3 regions of the Comamonas sp. E6 genome follow, and region 2 is predicted to be linked to each of the others. Evidence: riboswitches for the same ligand, from Rfam matches in the RefSeq annotation. Region 2 holds a riboswitch; each other region holds the start of a gene.
What was found. Region 2 has a riboswitch for glycine ahead of gcvT (glycine cleavage system aminomethyltransferase GcvT). Riboswitches for the same ligand answer to the same signal wherever they lie in the genome.
Positions count from the first base shown of each region.

Region 1: it holds a riboswitch for glycine, as region 2 does, so the genes downstream of both, CSE6_RS03535 (D-amino acid dehydrogenase) here and gcvT (glycine cleavage system aminomethyltransferase GcvT) in region 2, are expected to answer to the same signal.
Region 3: it holds a riboswitch for glycine, as region 2 does, so the genes downstream of both, CSE6_RS00995 (trimeric intracellular cation channel family protein) here and gcvT (glycine cleavage system aminomethyltransferase GcvT) in region 2, are expected to answer to the same signal.

Region 1 covers NZ_BBXH01000006.1:54,739-59,599, reverse strand. The annotation lists gene CSE6_RS03540 (amino acid permease) at 1-1,286, opposite strand, end outside; glycine riboswitch at 1,830-1,929, shown strand; gene CSE6_RS03535 (D-amino acid dehydrogenase) at 2,101-3,369, shown strand; partial or broken gene CSE6_RS03530 (amino acid permease) at 3,470-4,861, shown strand, end outside.
Region 2 covers NZ_BBXH01000008.1:162,336-167,196, reverse strand. The annotation lists gene CSE6_RS07450 (2,4'-dihydroxyacetophenone dioxygenase family protein) at 1-391, opposite strand, end outside; gene CSE6_RS07445 (energy transducer TonB) at 584-1,117, shown strand; glycine riboswitch at 1,206-1,315, shown strand; glycine riboswitch at 1,335-1,460, shown strand; gene gcvT (glycine cleavage system aminomethyltransferase GcvT) at 1,525-2,661, shown strand; gene gcvH (glycine cleavage system protein GcvH) at 2,784-3,158, shown strand; gene CSE6_RS07430 (MolR family transcriptional regulator) at 3,206-3,754, shown strand; gene gcvP (aminomethyl-transferring glycine dehydrogenase) at 3,845-4,861, shown strand, end outside.
Region 3 covers NZ_BBXH01000004.1:11,879-16,739, reverse strand. The annotation lists gene CSE6_RS01010 (MFS transporter) at 1-417, opposite strand, end outside; partial or broken gene CSE6_RS01005 (transposase) at 723-896, shown strand; partial or broken gene CSE6_RS01000 (IS5 family transposase) at 908-1,764, shown strand; glycine riboswitch at 1,992-2,084, shown strand; glycine riboswitch at 2,098-2,216, shown strand; gene CSE6_RS00995 (trimeric intracellular cation channel family protein) at 2,269-2,934, shown strand; gene mnmC (FAD-dependent 5-carboxymethylaminomethyl-2-thiouridine(34) oxidoreductase MnmC) at 3,076-4,861, shown strand, end outside.

The DNA.
Region 1 (4,861 bases), on a different contig from region 2:
AAGGGGAAGGCGCCGGCCTTGTAGGGCAGCAGGCCCACATCGTGGCCGTGCATGACATAGCCGCGACGGAAGCGGTAGTGGCTGACGGCAATGCCCAGCCAGACGATGAACTCCGTCATGCCGGCCAGATTCAGCAGCCAGATATAGACGGCCTGCGGGCTATAGAGCGAGGAAAACAGACACAGGCTGGCGACCAGCGTGCTGCCGATCAAGGCCACCAGCGGCACGCCGTTCTGGGTCAGCCGGGAGAAGATGCGCGGCGCATTGCCCTCGGTCGCCATGTTGTAGAGCATGCGCGTGGCCGCATACATGCCGGAGTTGCCGGCCGACAGCACCGAGGTCAGGATCACCGCATTCATCACCGTGGCCGCCGACAGCAGGCCTGCGTGCTGGAACACCAGCGTGAACGGGCTCACGGCGATATCCGCCACATCGGTGCGCAGCAGCTGCGGATCGGTATAGGGAATCAGAAAGCCGATGACGACAATGGCCAGCACATAGAACAGCAGGATGCGCCAGAACACCTGACGAATCGCACGCGGTACGTTCTCGCGCGGATTCTCGGATTCGCCTGCCGCAACGCCCACCAGCTCCGTGCCCTGGAAGGAATAGGCCACGATCATGGCCACGCCCACAAAGGTCGCGAAATTACCGACGAATGGCGCATCGCCCGTGGTCCAGTTCTCGAAGCCGGGTACATGGCCGTTGCTGATGATGCCGAACAGAATCAGCACGCCGGTGATCAGAAAGGCCACCACGGCCAGCACCTTGATCAGCGCGAACCAGTACTCGGCCTCGGCAAAGCCGCGCGCGGAAAACGCGTTCAGCCCCACCATCAGCAGCAGGAACAGGCCGCTCCAGACGATGCCGGGCACATCGGGAAACCAGTAGGCCATGACCAGTTGCGAGGCCACCAGGTCCACCGCCACCACCACAGCCCAGCTGAACCAGAAGTTCCAGCCCAGCGCAAAGCCGAAGCCTCGATCCACATAGCGCGAGGCATAGGTAGAGAAAGAGCCGGCCACAGGCATGAAGGCGGCCAGCTCGCCCAGGCTGGTCATGATGTAGTACACCATGATGCCTATGAGCAGATAGGTGAGCACGGCACCACCAGGGCCGATCTGGGCGATGGCCGAGCCTGAGGCCACGAACAGGCCCGTTCCGATGGCGCCGCCAATGGCAATCATGCTCAGGTGGCGCTGCTTGAGCACCCGGTGCAAGCGGGGCTGGTTATCGTCACCATCACCAGTCGGCGCGAGCTGCTGGCTTGAGTTGGGTTGGGACATAAATGTCTTGTTGTAATGGTTTGCGCCCATCCGGACAAAACACCCAACCATCCCGCAGGCGCTGCGGCAGGCAACGCAAAAAGGCGACCATGACGATCGCGGGCAACAAGGACAAAGGAACGAAGCCATGACAGCAGAACGCCATGGCGGATAGGCCAGTTGCATCCTGAATCGGCAGCCACCCCAGTCGGGCGCTTCAATGGCAAAGCGGTGATATCGCCGGGCCAATTGACAGGCAAAGACGATATTTTGCCCAAATCCACCGCCGACCATGCCCCGCCATGCCAATGCAGGGGCTGACTCTGGGGCTGCTCGGTGGCACTTGACAGCGTCTATCGCTATGAATTTAGAAGCACACTGCGCTTTAATAAATTCATTTTCATAGACAAACAATCAATATTTCATTGAAGGATAAGCGACAAGCGCTATCAAATAGCGTGAACCCGACATGAGTAGCCATGGCTGGGCCCTGGCGCAGAAGTCTAGAAAACCCGTATATCCAGGCACCGCCGTTCTTCCTACATTTGCCCACAGGCTCTCAGCCCGGTGATGCCGAGAGAGACTGCAGCGCAAACTTGGCGCATGCAGCGCCGAAGGAGCAACCGCCCCGGAAACTCTCAGGCCAAAGGATCGGCATCGCTTTCACACACTCTGAAGAATGTCCGGACGTCATCGTCCGCCGGGCATACCGAAGGAGCAAGCGAGCAGCGCCGCAAGGCCCTGCCTCGTGAATCTCTCAGGTCCAGAACAGAGGGGGCGTCCGCTGCGCATGTTGCGCACGGGCTCCACCCTTGACGTGTCTGGAATCTGAATCATGAAGACAATCGCCGTCATCGGCGGTGGCATCACGGGCGTGACCACCGCCTACGCCCTCGCACGCCGCGGATTTGCCGTCACCCTGTTCGAGAAGCAGCGCTATGCCGCCATGGAAACCTCGTTCGCCAATGGCGGCCAGCTCTCGGCCTCGAACGCCGAGGTCTGGACCCATTGGTCCACCATCGTCAAGGGCCTCAAGTGGATGCTCAAGAGCGATGCTCCGCTGCTGCTCAATCCCAGGCCCAGCTGGCACAAGATTTCCTGGTTCTGCCAGTTTCTCGCTGCCATCCCCCATTACGAGAAAAACACCGTGGAAACCGCCAGGCTGGCGATTGCGGCACGCGAGCACCTGTTTGACTGGGCGTCCAGCGAAGGCATTGACTTCGATCTGAAGCGAAAAGGCATCTTGCATATCTACCGCGACCGAGCAGGCTTTGAACATGCGGGCAAGGTTTCCCGGTTGCTGGCCAAAGGCGGTCTGGAGCGCCGCGCCGTGACACCGCAGGAGATGCGCGCCATAGAGCCGACCCTGTCCGGAACCTTCTATGGCGGCTACTTCACCGAGAGCGACTCCACGGGCGACATCCACAAGTTCACCAGCGGCCTGGCTGCCGCCTGCGAACGACTGGGCGTGCAATGCCGCTACGGCCAGGAAATCATGTCGGTGAACAGCAACGGCAAGCAGGCCAGCGTGACCGTGCGCCAGGGCCTGGAAACCGAGACCTCGACTTTCGACGCCATGGTGGTCTGCGCAGGCACGGCAAGCCGCGCCCTGGCTGCCCAGCTCGGCGACAGCGTCAACATCTATCCGGTCAAGGGCTATTCCATCACGGTCAATCTGCCGGACGAAGCCAGCCGCGCCGCAGCCCCCGTGGTGAGTCTGCTGGACGACGAGACCAAGCTGGTCACCAGCCGCCTCGGCAACGATCGCTTCCGCGTTGCCGGTACGGCCGAATTCAACGGCTACAACAAGGACATCCGAGCCGACCGCATCCGTCCACTCATCGAATGGGTTCAGCAGTGCTTCCCGGGCGTCAGCACGCGCAGCGTCGTGCCCTGGGCGGGCCTGCGCCCCATGATGCCGGACATGCTGCCGCGCGTGGGCCCTGGCAACAAGCCCTGCGTGTTCTACAACACCGGCCACGGCCATCTGGGCTGGACCTTGTCGGCCGTCACCGCCGACATGGTCGGCGACCTCGTGCTGCAGTCCATGGGCAGCGCCAGCAGACAGCCCCGACCGGCCACGCTGAGCACCGCCAGCGCCTGACCACGACCTGAAAACCTCATCAACAAGCCAGACACGGCAGCCGCAGCGCCCCGTGAGGGGCAGCTGTTGCCGTGTGAATGGCAAAACGGAGACATACAACATGAGTCGAAATCATCCAAGCGCAGCCGGGGAGTCGCTGCAGCAGACAGGGGAGCTGGAGCGCGGCCTCAAGGACCGGCACATCCAGCTGATCGCCCTGGGCGGCGCCATTGGCGTGGGCCTGTTCCTGGGCTCGGCCAAGGCAATCCACAAGGCTGGTCCGCTGCTGCTGGTCAGCTACGCCATCGCGGGGCTGGCCATCTTCTTCATCATGCGGGCACTGGGCGAGTTGCTGGTGCACCGCCCGGTGGCCGGCTCTTTTGCCACCTATGCCGAAACCTATGTCAGCCCCTGGGCCGGATTCGTCACCGGCTGGACCTACTGGTTCACCTGGGTGGTGACGGGCATGGCGGAGCTCACTGCCATAGGCATCTACACCCATTACTGGTTTCCCGCCATTCCCGGCGCTCGCCACCCTGGCCGTGCTGCTGGGCGTGAATCTGATCGCGGTCAAGGTCTTCGGCGAGCTGGAATTCTGGTTCGCGCTGATCAAGGTCGTGACCATTGTTGCCACGCTGGTGCTGGGTGTGGCCATCATCACCACGGGCTGGGGACCGCTGGGCCAGACGGCAAGCTTCACCAACCTATGGTCGCATGGAGGCTTTGCACCCGTGGGCATGGTGGGCGTGGTCTTCACCTTGCAGATAGCCTGCTTTGCCTATACCGGCGTGGAATTGATAGGCGTGACAGCCGGTGAAGCCGAGTCGCCCGAGAAAGTGCTGCCCCGTGCCACCAACAGCATCGTCTACCGCATTCTGATCTTCTATATCGGCGCCCTGATCGTCATCATGTCGCTGGTGCCCTGGAACGAACTCAGCCCCGACATGAGCCCCTTCGTCCATGTCTTCGACAAGCTGGGCATTCCCGCCGCTGCCGGCATCATCAACTTCGTGGTCATCACCGCCGCAGCCTCTTCGTGCAACAGCGGCATCTTCAGCACGGGCCGCATGCTCTATACGCTGGCGCAATTCAAACAGGCGCCCGCCCGCCTGGGCCGGGTCAATGCGCGCCATGTGCCTGCGGCCGGCATTGTGCTGTCGGCGGCATTCATGCTGCTTGGCGTGGTGCTGAACTATCTGGTGCCCGAGGAAGCCTTCATCTACGTGACCAGCATTGCCACCATAGGCGCCGTCTGGACCTGGGGCATCATCGTCTTCTCCCATCTGCGCTATCGCCGCGCCGTCAGGCTGGGTCATGCCGCAGCCGTGGCCTACCGCATGCCCGGCGCGCCGTTCACCAACTGGTTTGTGCTGGCTTTTCTGGCCGTGGTGCTGGTCTGCCTGTCGCTGGATGCCAGCACCCGCGTGGCGCTATATATCGCGCCCCTGTGGTTTGCGCTGCTGACGATCGGCTACCGGCTCTACGCGGTCAAGCCCGAGCAGCGCCAAAGCCT
Region 2 (4,861 bases):
TAAAGAACGCACGCATGGGCTGCTCATGTTCATAGGCCACCAGGGTATGGCCTTCTCCGGGGGTCTCGTAGACGAAATCACCGGCGCGGGCTGTCCAGTCATGTTCCAGATAGCCCCACTTCCCCGAAATCGTGTAGGCAAACACTTCGTGCGGATGGTAATGGCGGTTCACCAGACCGGCCTCCTTCGCCATCAGAATATCGCACCATTTGTTTTGTGATGGAGAAATCCAGAGGGGACGGGAGGAAACGGTTTCAGAGAATGGAACATAATAACGCTCATCCTCCGTTGGAGCGTTCTTAATATAAACCTCTGGCTGCGCATCTGGCTGAAAACATTCAGGAATCGGCTTCAGATATTTCCAGAATTCATTCGTGGCTTTTTCGGGCATTTTCTCTCCTTGAATAAACATTTTTTGACGAACGTCATAATCCTATCCATGGGGAAAATTCTGTTTAGTCCCTGCCGGACATGATGTTTGCCCCTGCAGGACAAGCTCTGGAGCAAGGCAGCCCGGCCCTGGCTGAACGACCGACTCCACCAGGTCTGCCGAAATCGACTGGGGATGACCGAGAATGCCGCCATGGATACTTCACGCCACTCACGCTGTCTTGCTGCATACGCGGCCGTCTTGGGAGCTCTGCTGCTCAGTGCCTGCGCCGGCAACCCAGCCATGGCGCCTAAGGTGGCCGACATCACTCCCCAGCCCCAGGCTGACTCCGCCTCGGCTTCCGGAGGCCAAACCGTAAATTGGCCTGCCTGGATCAATGCTGACTGCACACCCCCCGCCCAGCTCGATCGGCAACCGCAGCCACGCCGCCACACCACGCCTTTCATCAGCGCCCACTGGTTTCCGAACGGGCTGGAGACCACGGTGGTCTTCCGCCTGGAAGTCACGGCTCAGGGTCAGCTCGGCCGTGTGGCCTACCAGCCTGCCGATGCCGATCCCCGCATCGTGAAGTCCATACTGCGCTCGCTCGAACGCTGGAAGTTCAAGCCCGGCATGCGCCAGGGCCAGCCCGTGACGTCCTGCTTCGAGCAGCCCTACCAACTGGTGTTTCCGCGCCAGGAGATCGATATTCCTCGAACACCCGCCATGAACACAGAACCGCAGTGAGACCGCAAGCTCAATTCCAGCGATCTGTGCTCGAAAACCCCAGAATCCATCCGATTCGGTGGTGCAAGCCCCTTGCCCACCGCTAGAATCGCCAAGGTCAGGAGAGAGTGCCTGCAGCTTGAAGCTGCCTCGCACCGCCGAAGGCGCAGACCCCAACCCGGTGTCAAAACGCTCAGGCAAAAGGACTGACAAGCGCTGCAAGGTATGCAAACCTGCAGCGTCCCTTGCTGGAGAGAGATGCAGGCCGTCATTTCGTATGTGCGCCGGCATCCACCGAAGGAGCAAACTGCCCGATGCAATGCATGCAGTGAATCTCTCAGGTAAAGCGGACAGCAGGGCAAGCCCGCCACGCATGGCCCCGCCATGCATGGCCACTCATTTTGGTTTGACCACCGGAGCGCTTGCCTGTGACTGCTGCTGACACCTCTTCCGATCTGCGTTCCACACCGCTGTTTGCACTGCACCAGAAACTGGGTGCCCGCATGGTGCCGTTTGCCGGCTACTCAATGCCCGTGCAATACCCTCAAGGCCTGATGGCCGAGCATCTGCACACGCGCAAGGCCGCCGGCCTGTTCGATGTCTCGCACATGGGCCAGTTGCTGTTGCGCGGCCCCGATGCCGCCGCCGCGCTCGAATCGCTGATGCCCGTCGATGTCATGGACCTGGGCCTGCACAAACAGCGTTACGGCCTGCTGCTCGATGAACAAGGCGGAATTCTCGACGACCTGATGTTCGTCAACCGCGGCGATGATCTGTTCCTCATCGTCAACGGTGCCTGCAAAGAGGCCGATATCGCTCATATCCAGAACCGCATCGCCAGCCGCGGCGAGGTCGTCCCACTGCCCGAGCACGCCCTGCTGGCCCTGCAAGGCCCGCAAGCCGTCACTGCCCTCTCGCGTCTGATTCCCGGTGTGACGCAACTGGTCTTCATGACCGGCAATTACTTCGACTGGCAAGGCCATGCGCTCTACATCACGCGCAGCGGCTATACGGGCGAGGACGGCTTTGAAATCTCCCTGCCCGGCGAAGCTGCCGAAGCCTTTGCCGAAGCTCTGCTGGCACAGCCCGAGGTAGCCCCCATCGGTCTGGGCGCGCGCAACTCGCTGCGCCTAGAAGCCGGACTTTGCCTGTACGGCAACGACATAGACACCAGCACCACCCCGGTGGAAGCTGCGCTGAACTGGGCCATGCAGAAAGTACGCCGCACCGGCGGCGAGCGCGAAGGCGGTTTTCCTGGTGCGGCCATCGTGCTGGAGCAATTGCAGAACCCTCAGTCTCTGCGCCGCAAGCGCGTGGGCCTGATTGCGCTGGAACGCATTCCCGTGCGCGAGCCCGCCGTGCTGGAGAACATGGACGGACAGCATATCGGCCACATCACCAGCGGCCTGCTCAGCCCCACGCTCAACCAGCCCGTGGCGCTGGCCTATGTCGAGCCCGACTACGCCGCCATCGATACGGAAATCTTCGCCATGGTGCGCGGCAAGCCCGTGCCCATGAAGGTGGTCGCCACGCCCTTCGTTCCCACCCGCTACTACCGCGGCTAGGTCTGCCGCCGCGCATGAGACGGGCCAGTTTGCCAAACAGCGGCCAGAACACCGCTAAAGTGCGAGCTGGACCTTTCTCAAACAACACCCGATTCCCCTGAATCCCCCATCTGGAGCTTTCCATGAGCATCAAGTATTCCAAAGAACACGAATGGATCAACGCCGCTGACACCAATGCCGCCATCGTCGGCATCACCGTACACGCACAGGATGCGCTGGGCGATGTGGTGTTTGTGGACCTGCCTGCCGTGGGCTCCACCTTCAAGGCCGGCGATGTGGCTGGCGTGGTCGAATCCGTCAAGGCCGCTGCCGATGTCTACATGCCCGTGACCGGCGAGATCGTCGAAGTCAACGAAGCCCTGCGCGATGACCCGTCGCTCGCCAACAGCGACCCACTGGCCGCAGGCTGGTTTTTCAAGGTCAAGATGAGCAATGTGGGCGAGCTCGAAGCTCTGATGGAAGAGACCGCCTACAACGACTTCGCCAAGGACAACTAAGCGTATCAACGGCCCTCGCATTGCGAAGGCCGTTTTTGCATGCAGCCATGAGCACCATTCTGTATTTTGACGATCCGGACGTCGGTCTCGCCCGCGAGACCAGCCACCCGACCTTTGCGCGCATCGCAGCCCAGGACTTCTATTACGACGGCGGTGACGACTTCAGCCCCTTCGGCAGCGATGACGGCAGCGACACACTGGCCGCTCTTCAAGAGTGGTACCAGGAGCAAACAGGCGGCAACGCCAAGGCCCTGCGCTTTCTGCACCAACAACTGAGCGACTGGGATCTGCCCGTGCCCAAGGACATGCTGGCTCATGACGATGCGGCCAAGGCCCGATGGCTGGCCAGCGACGACATGAACCAGAGCTATCTGCGCTCGGTCTGCCGCGCACACGTGGCCACCGCCTTTGGTCAGCTCAAGATCACAGGCAGCATCGATGCCGATCTGCACAAGCAGGCCCTGCTTGCCCTGGCCTGCCAGCAATGGCTGAACACCGTGGCACGCAGCAAATATCCCGATTGGGAATATGCCGACCAGGAAAGCGAACGCCTAGCTCTGATGAACACCGCGCTGGAACAAGCCAGCGCTGCTTGAAGCACCGGCCGCATGCCTTCAGGCATACGGCATTCACGCATGCCTGGCATGCAAACCGTCAGTCACAGTATTTGAGAATAGGTCCCTCCCATGCTGATGTCGCCTCCCGCCCCCGTCGCTTCCCTGGAAGCGCTGGAAAACAGCCACGAATTCATCCCCCGTCATATAGGCCCGGACGCCGATGAGCAGCAAAAAATGCTGGCCGCCATCGGCAAGCCCTCGCTGGACGCCTTGATTCGCGATGTGATGCCCGACTCCATCGCACGCGCCAGGCCCATGGATCTTCCGGCGCCGATTACCGAAGCCGCTGCGCTGGCCGAACTCAAGGCCATCGCCAGCAAGAATCAGGTTCTGAAGAGCTTTATCGGCCAGGGCTACTACGGCACGCACACGCCGGGCGTCATCCTGCGCAACATCCTCGAGAATCCAGCCTGGTATACGGCCTATACCCCCTACCAGGCAGAAATCTCACAAGGCCGCATGGAAGCGCTGGTCAACTTCCAGACCATGGTGACCGACCTGACCGGCATGCCGATTGCCAATGCTTCCATGCTGGACGAGGCCACGGCAGCCGCCGAGGCCATGACGCTGGCCAGGCGCTCCGTCAAATCCAGAAGCCATCGCATCGTGCTGGCCGGCGATCTGCACCCGCAAACGATTGAAGTCATCGAGACCCGCGCCCGGCCGATCGGCATCGAAGTGGTGATCGCCAACAGCCAGCAAGAGTGGGAGGCTGCGCTGGCAGGCGATCTGTTTGCTGCCGTCATCCAGTACCCCGCGTCCAGCGGCTGGATCGTGGACTGGAAGGCCGATGTGCAAGCCATTCACGCCAAGCAGGCCGCCGCCATCGTGGCCACCGACCTGCTGGCTCTGACCCTGCTGACACCGCCCGGCGAATGGGATGCCGATATTGTCGTGGGCAACAGCCAGCGCTTCGGCATGCCCATGGGCGCGGGCGGTCCGCACGCGGCCTTCATGGCCTGTCGCGACGAATACAAGCGCAGCCTGCCCGGCCGTCTGGTGGGTGTCAGCGTCGATGCGCATGGCAAGCCCGCCTACCGCCTCGCTCTGCAGACACGCGAACAGCATATCCGCCGCGAGAAAGCG
Region 3 (4,861 bases), on a different contig from region 2:
CTTTTGGGACGAGAACTCGGAAGTGATGACCCCCACGCTTGCCAGCATGCCGCCGATGCCGACGCCGGTGATGGCCCGCAGGGCAGCCAGCTCGATATAGCTTCGGGCCATGGCTGACATCAGCATTCCAGCCGAAACCACGACGAGGCACAGCACAATGACAGGCTGCCGACCGCGTCTATCGGCCACGGGGGCGACAAACAGCGAGCCAATGGCCATACCAATCAGCCCGGCACTGAACAACACGCCCAGCTGAGCGCCATTGAGCTTCCATTCAGCCGCAACTGATGATGCAGTAAAAGCCATCACGAGCACATCGAAGCCATCAAGCATGATGAGCAAAATGCAGATGCTTACGGCCAGCCATTGAAACGAGGTCATGGCACCTTCGTCCATGGTCTTGCGAATGTCTTTCATACAGGTCCTTATCAGGAACAGGTTGTCTCCGGAGCTTCGTTATGTCTGCAGCCGTCACGCCGCAGTAACCAGCTTTCTAGTTAGAGCGCCACTGTCTAACTTGCTAAAACAGCGTGGTGAGGCTCGACTGAAAAGTATCTCTATCAGAGTCTGTCAACGCCAATGCACACATTGCGGCAAGCTATGCGTTTTAATGATGACTTTTCTCGCCAACGCAGAAGATCTGACGAGAGATAGTGGGACAGCCTAATGAATCCCCGGGCATGGTCCATTGCTTGTCTTTCACATAAACATGGGGCGTAGGCATACCAAGACCCTGGGAACAGCGCCGCAGGCGTAGGTCTGCCACCGAGAAAGCGGACCTGGTTCGTCAAACCTATGAGCCTGGGATGAGCGTGTCACTCGTGGCTCACCAAGAAGGTGTATCGGCAAGCTTGCTCTTTACCTCGCGAAAGCTTGAGCATGAAGGGCCTCCGACACCAACGCCCTAATGAGTGCTGCCGCTCACACCACCAACTGGAAGCAGTACAACGCAGCACTCAAGGCTCGCGGCTCCTTGACCATCTGGCTGGACAAGACCATGTCTTGGCTTGCCGCTGACAGCGGCAAACGCGGGCACAGCCCGCAGTTCTCGGATGCAGCGATTCAGTTCTGCCTGACCATCAAGAACCTCTTTGGATTAGTCTTGCGGCAGACCACAGGCTTTGTTCAGTCACTACTGGCGCTGTCTGGATTGCTGTGGCCAATTCCCGACTTCAGTACATTGTGTCGCCGCCAACGCCGTCTGGATGTGCAAGTGGCATACCGCTCTAGCGCAGCCGGCCTGCACCGACTGGTTGACTCCACAGGCATCAAGTTCCTTGGCGAAGGCGAGTGGAAGTGCAAAAAGCATCGCCGCCAATGGCGCAAGCTGCACATCGGTATTGATGCGCAAACGCTGCAGTGTTGCCGCAGTTGCGGAGCAAGTTCCTGCCGAGGAGCCGCTGCTGACAGTGACAGGCGATGGGGCTTATGACACGCAGTCCGTGCATGCGGCGGTCATTCAGCGCAATGCCACGCCCATCATTCCCCCCAAGAAAGAATGCCAAGGTGCGCAAAGGCGATGGCTTTGCGCACCGCAACGCAGCTATCGCCGCATGCAGACGATTGGGGTGAAGTATCTGGAAACGCTGGAGCGGTTACCACCGGCGCAGCCCGGTAAAGACCAAGATGAACTGCATCAAACGCCTGGTTGAACGAGCAATGTCACGCACGTTCGAGCGCCAAGTTAACGAACTGCACATTCGAGCCTCCATCCTCAATCGGTTTACTGAACCGGTCTGCCCGCAGACGGTGGCTGTGGCCTAGCCACACCTGGGGTTGGGAAATCTGGCCTGGGGGTGATATATGCAACAACGCCCTTTCGATATCGCGCATATGAGTTTTTATGGCGGGCGGCTTCACGGACGAAAACGCGGGCTTGCGCGAGCCATGGCGGATTCAGACCGCCCTTCCGCACCCCGAGCTGGCAGCCGCAGAAACACACCAATACAGGTATTAACCCGAATAAAGTCGCTGAAACTAGCTAGAATCGCGCCCATCCTGCGGGAGAGCGGAGCCTTTCGAGGGTTCCCGCCGAAGGCGCAAACTCCCATAATCGCTCAGGCAATAAGTACCGCAGGTGGGTCTGACAGGACCCGGATATCGCCAACTGGAGAGCAGCCCGCAACCACAAGCTGCAGGGCTCACCGAAGGGGCAAGCATGTCCACCGCGAAGGTGCTCATGCGCAACTCTCAGGTAAAAGGACAGCGGGAGAGGCAAGCCGGACATTCCCGCCGATGTGAGTGGCTGGTCTATTTTCAAGTGCCTTCATGCTTCCTTCCGTCTCTTTGCTGGACTCGTTCCAGGCCTCCAACTTCACCGTCATGCTGGTCATCTATCTGGTGGCCATTACCGCCGAAGCCATGTCCGGCGCACTCGCCGCAGGCCGGCGCAATATGGATATCTTCGGCGTCGTCGTCATCGCCTTTGTCACTGCCCTGGGAGGCGGCACCATCCGCGACATGGTACTGGGCCACTACCCCATCGGCTGGACCCAGCACCCTGAATATGTGTATCTGGTCATCAGCTTCGGTCTGCTGACCACCGTGATTGCACGCCATATGCACAGGCTCAAGCAGGTGTTTTTGCTGCTGGACGCCATGGGACTGATCGCCTTTTCGCTGATCGGCTGCAATACCGCGCTGGAGCTGGGCTACCCAACCATCGTCATCATCATGGCCGGCATGATTACCGGCATCAGCGGCGGCATCTTGCGCGATGTGCTCTGCAACCAGGTCCCCGTGGTGTTCCGCCGCGAGCTGTATGCCAGCGTGTCGCTGTCCGTATGCCTGATGTTCCTGGGCCTGCGCTATCTGGATGTCAGCCCCAATATCAGCACCATCGTGTGTTTTGCCGGCGGTCTGGCCTTCCGTCTGGCCGCCATTCGTTTCAAATGGCGCCTGCCGGTTTTTTCGTACCAGCAGCGCTGGGAGTGATAGAGACTCCCCCCTCTCTTGCTACGCAGGAGGGGGACGCAGCCATCGCTGCGGGGCGGCCCTTGCTTGGCTGCTCTGACCTAGACTGCGCCATGCATTACCCATGTAGTTTCACTTTCCATGTCTGAACCGATCACATGGATGCCGGATGGCACCCCCTACAACACCCGATTTGGTGATCGCTATCACAGCGAGCTGGGCGGCCTTGACCAGGCCCGCCAGGTTTTTCTCGGTGGCTGCGATCTTCCAGCTGCCTGGGCCGATGCAGCGCAGTGGCGCATTCTGGAAACCGGCTTTGGCTTCGGTCTGAATTTCCTGGTCACCTGGGCGGCATGGAAAGCCGACCCCAGACGCCCGCGCATTCTGCATTTTGTCTCGGTGGAGGCCTACCCTGTCTCGCGCGAGGATCTGCTCGCGTTTTTACCGGCCGATGGGGAACTGCGCCCGCTTGGCGAACAACTGGCCGAGCAATGGTGGGGACTGCTGCCCGGCGTGCATCGCCTTTCCTTTGATGACGGCCAGGTGCTGCTGACGCTCCATATAGGCGATGCCAGGACCATGCTGCGCAAGCAGCAGATGACGGCTGACAGCGTATATCTGGATGGCTTCTCTCCTCAACTCAACCCCGAGATGTGGGATGAAGATGCCATGAAGAACATCGCCCGCCATTGCCGCCGTGGCACGCAGCTTGCCACTTGGTGCGTGGCCGGCCATGTGCGCCAAGCGCTCAAGGCTCAGGGTTTTGACGTCAAGAAGCGCGTTGGCGTGCCGCCCAAGCGCCATAACCTGCATGCAGCCTACAACCCGGCCTGGGAGCCGCGCCATCGCCCTGACGGCCTGCCTGCGCCCGTGGGCCAGGCCGGCCGCTGCCTGGTGCTGGGTGCTGGCCTGGCTGGTGCCGCCGCTGCCGCCAGCCTGGCAAGACGCGGCTGGGAAGTGACGGTGCTGGATGCGGCGGCCGAGCCTGCGGCAGGAGCTTCAGGCCTGCCAGCCGGCTTGTTTTGCCCGCATATTTCGCCCGATGACAGTGTTCTGTCGCACCTGTCCAGAAGCGGCGTACGCACAACGCTACAAAATCTGCAGCAACTGAGCCAAGCGCAAAAGTTGCATCCAGCCCAGGACTGGGCCCATGGCGGCGTGCTGGAGCATGACCTGAACGAGCCCTCTCATCTGCCCAGGTCATGGCTGCAACCCGGCAGCGAGACATTCCCCTGGGGTCAGCACTGGAGTACGCCTGCGCTGCCGGCTCAGCTGGCTGCGGCAAAGCTGCCTGCAGACAGCCACGCCGTCTGGCATGAGCAGGCTGGCTGGGTACGCCCCGCACAACTGGTGCGCGCGCTGCTGCAAGCCCCCGGGATTCATTGGCAGGGCCATGCCCGAGCTTCACGGCTGGTGCACGATGAAGTGCGCAACATCTGGCAAGTGCTGGATGCCCGGGGCCAGACCCTGGCCCAAGCCCCCATGCTGGTGCTGGCCCTGGGCCCGGACACCAAGCCCTTGTTGCAAGCCAGCGGCCTGGCAGCAGGGGAGTGGGAGCTGCAAGCCATACGCGGCCAGGTCAGCGTGGCCGAGCATGATGCCGGGACGCTGGCGGCCATGCCGCCCTTCCCCGTCAACGGTCATGGCAACCTGGTGCCGGACTTTCCCTCGGCCAACCAGGCCGGCGCACACCAGTGGATCATGGGATCGACCTTCGAGCGCGATGTGACCGAGCTGCCGCCCACCGCTGCCGACCAGCAGGCCGCCCATGCCAGCAATGGCGAAAAACTGGGCGCTTTGCTGCCCGGGTGCAGGCAGACGCTGAGCTCCTTCTTCGATGCGGACCAGCGGCCCGCCACCTGGGCGCGCCTGCGTTGCGCGGCCTATGACCGTCTGCCGCTGGCAGGTCCCGCCGGGCAGTCAGCCACCGATCTACCGGGCCTGTGGG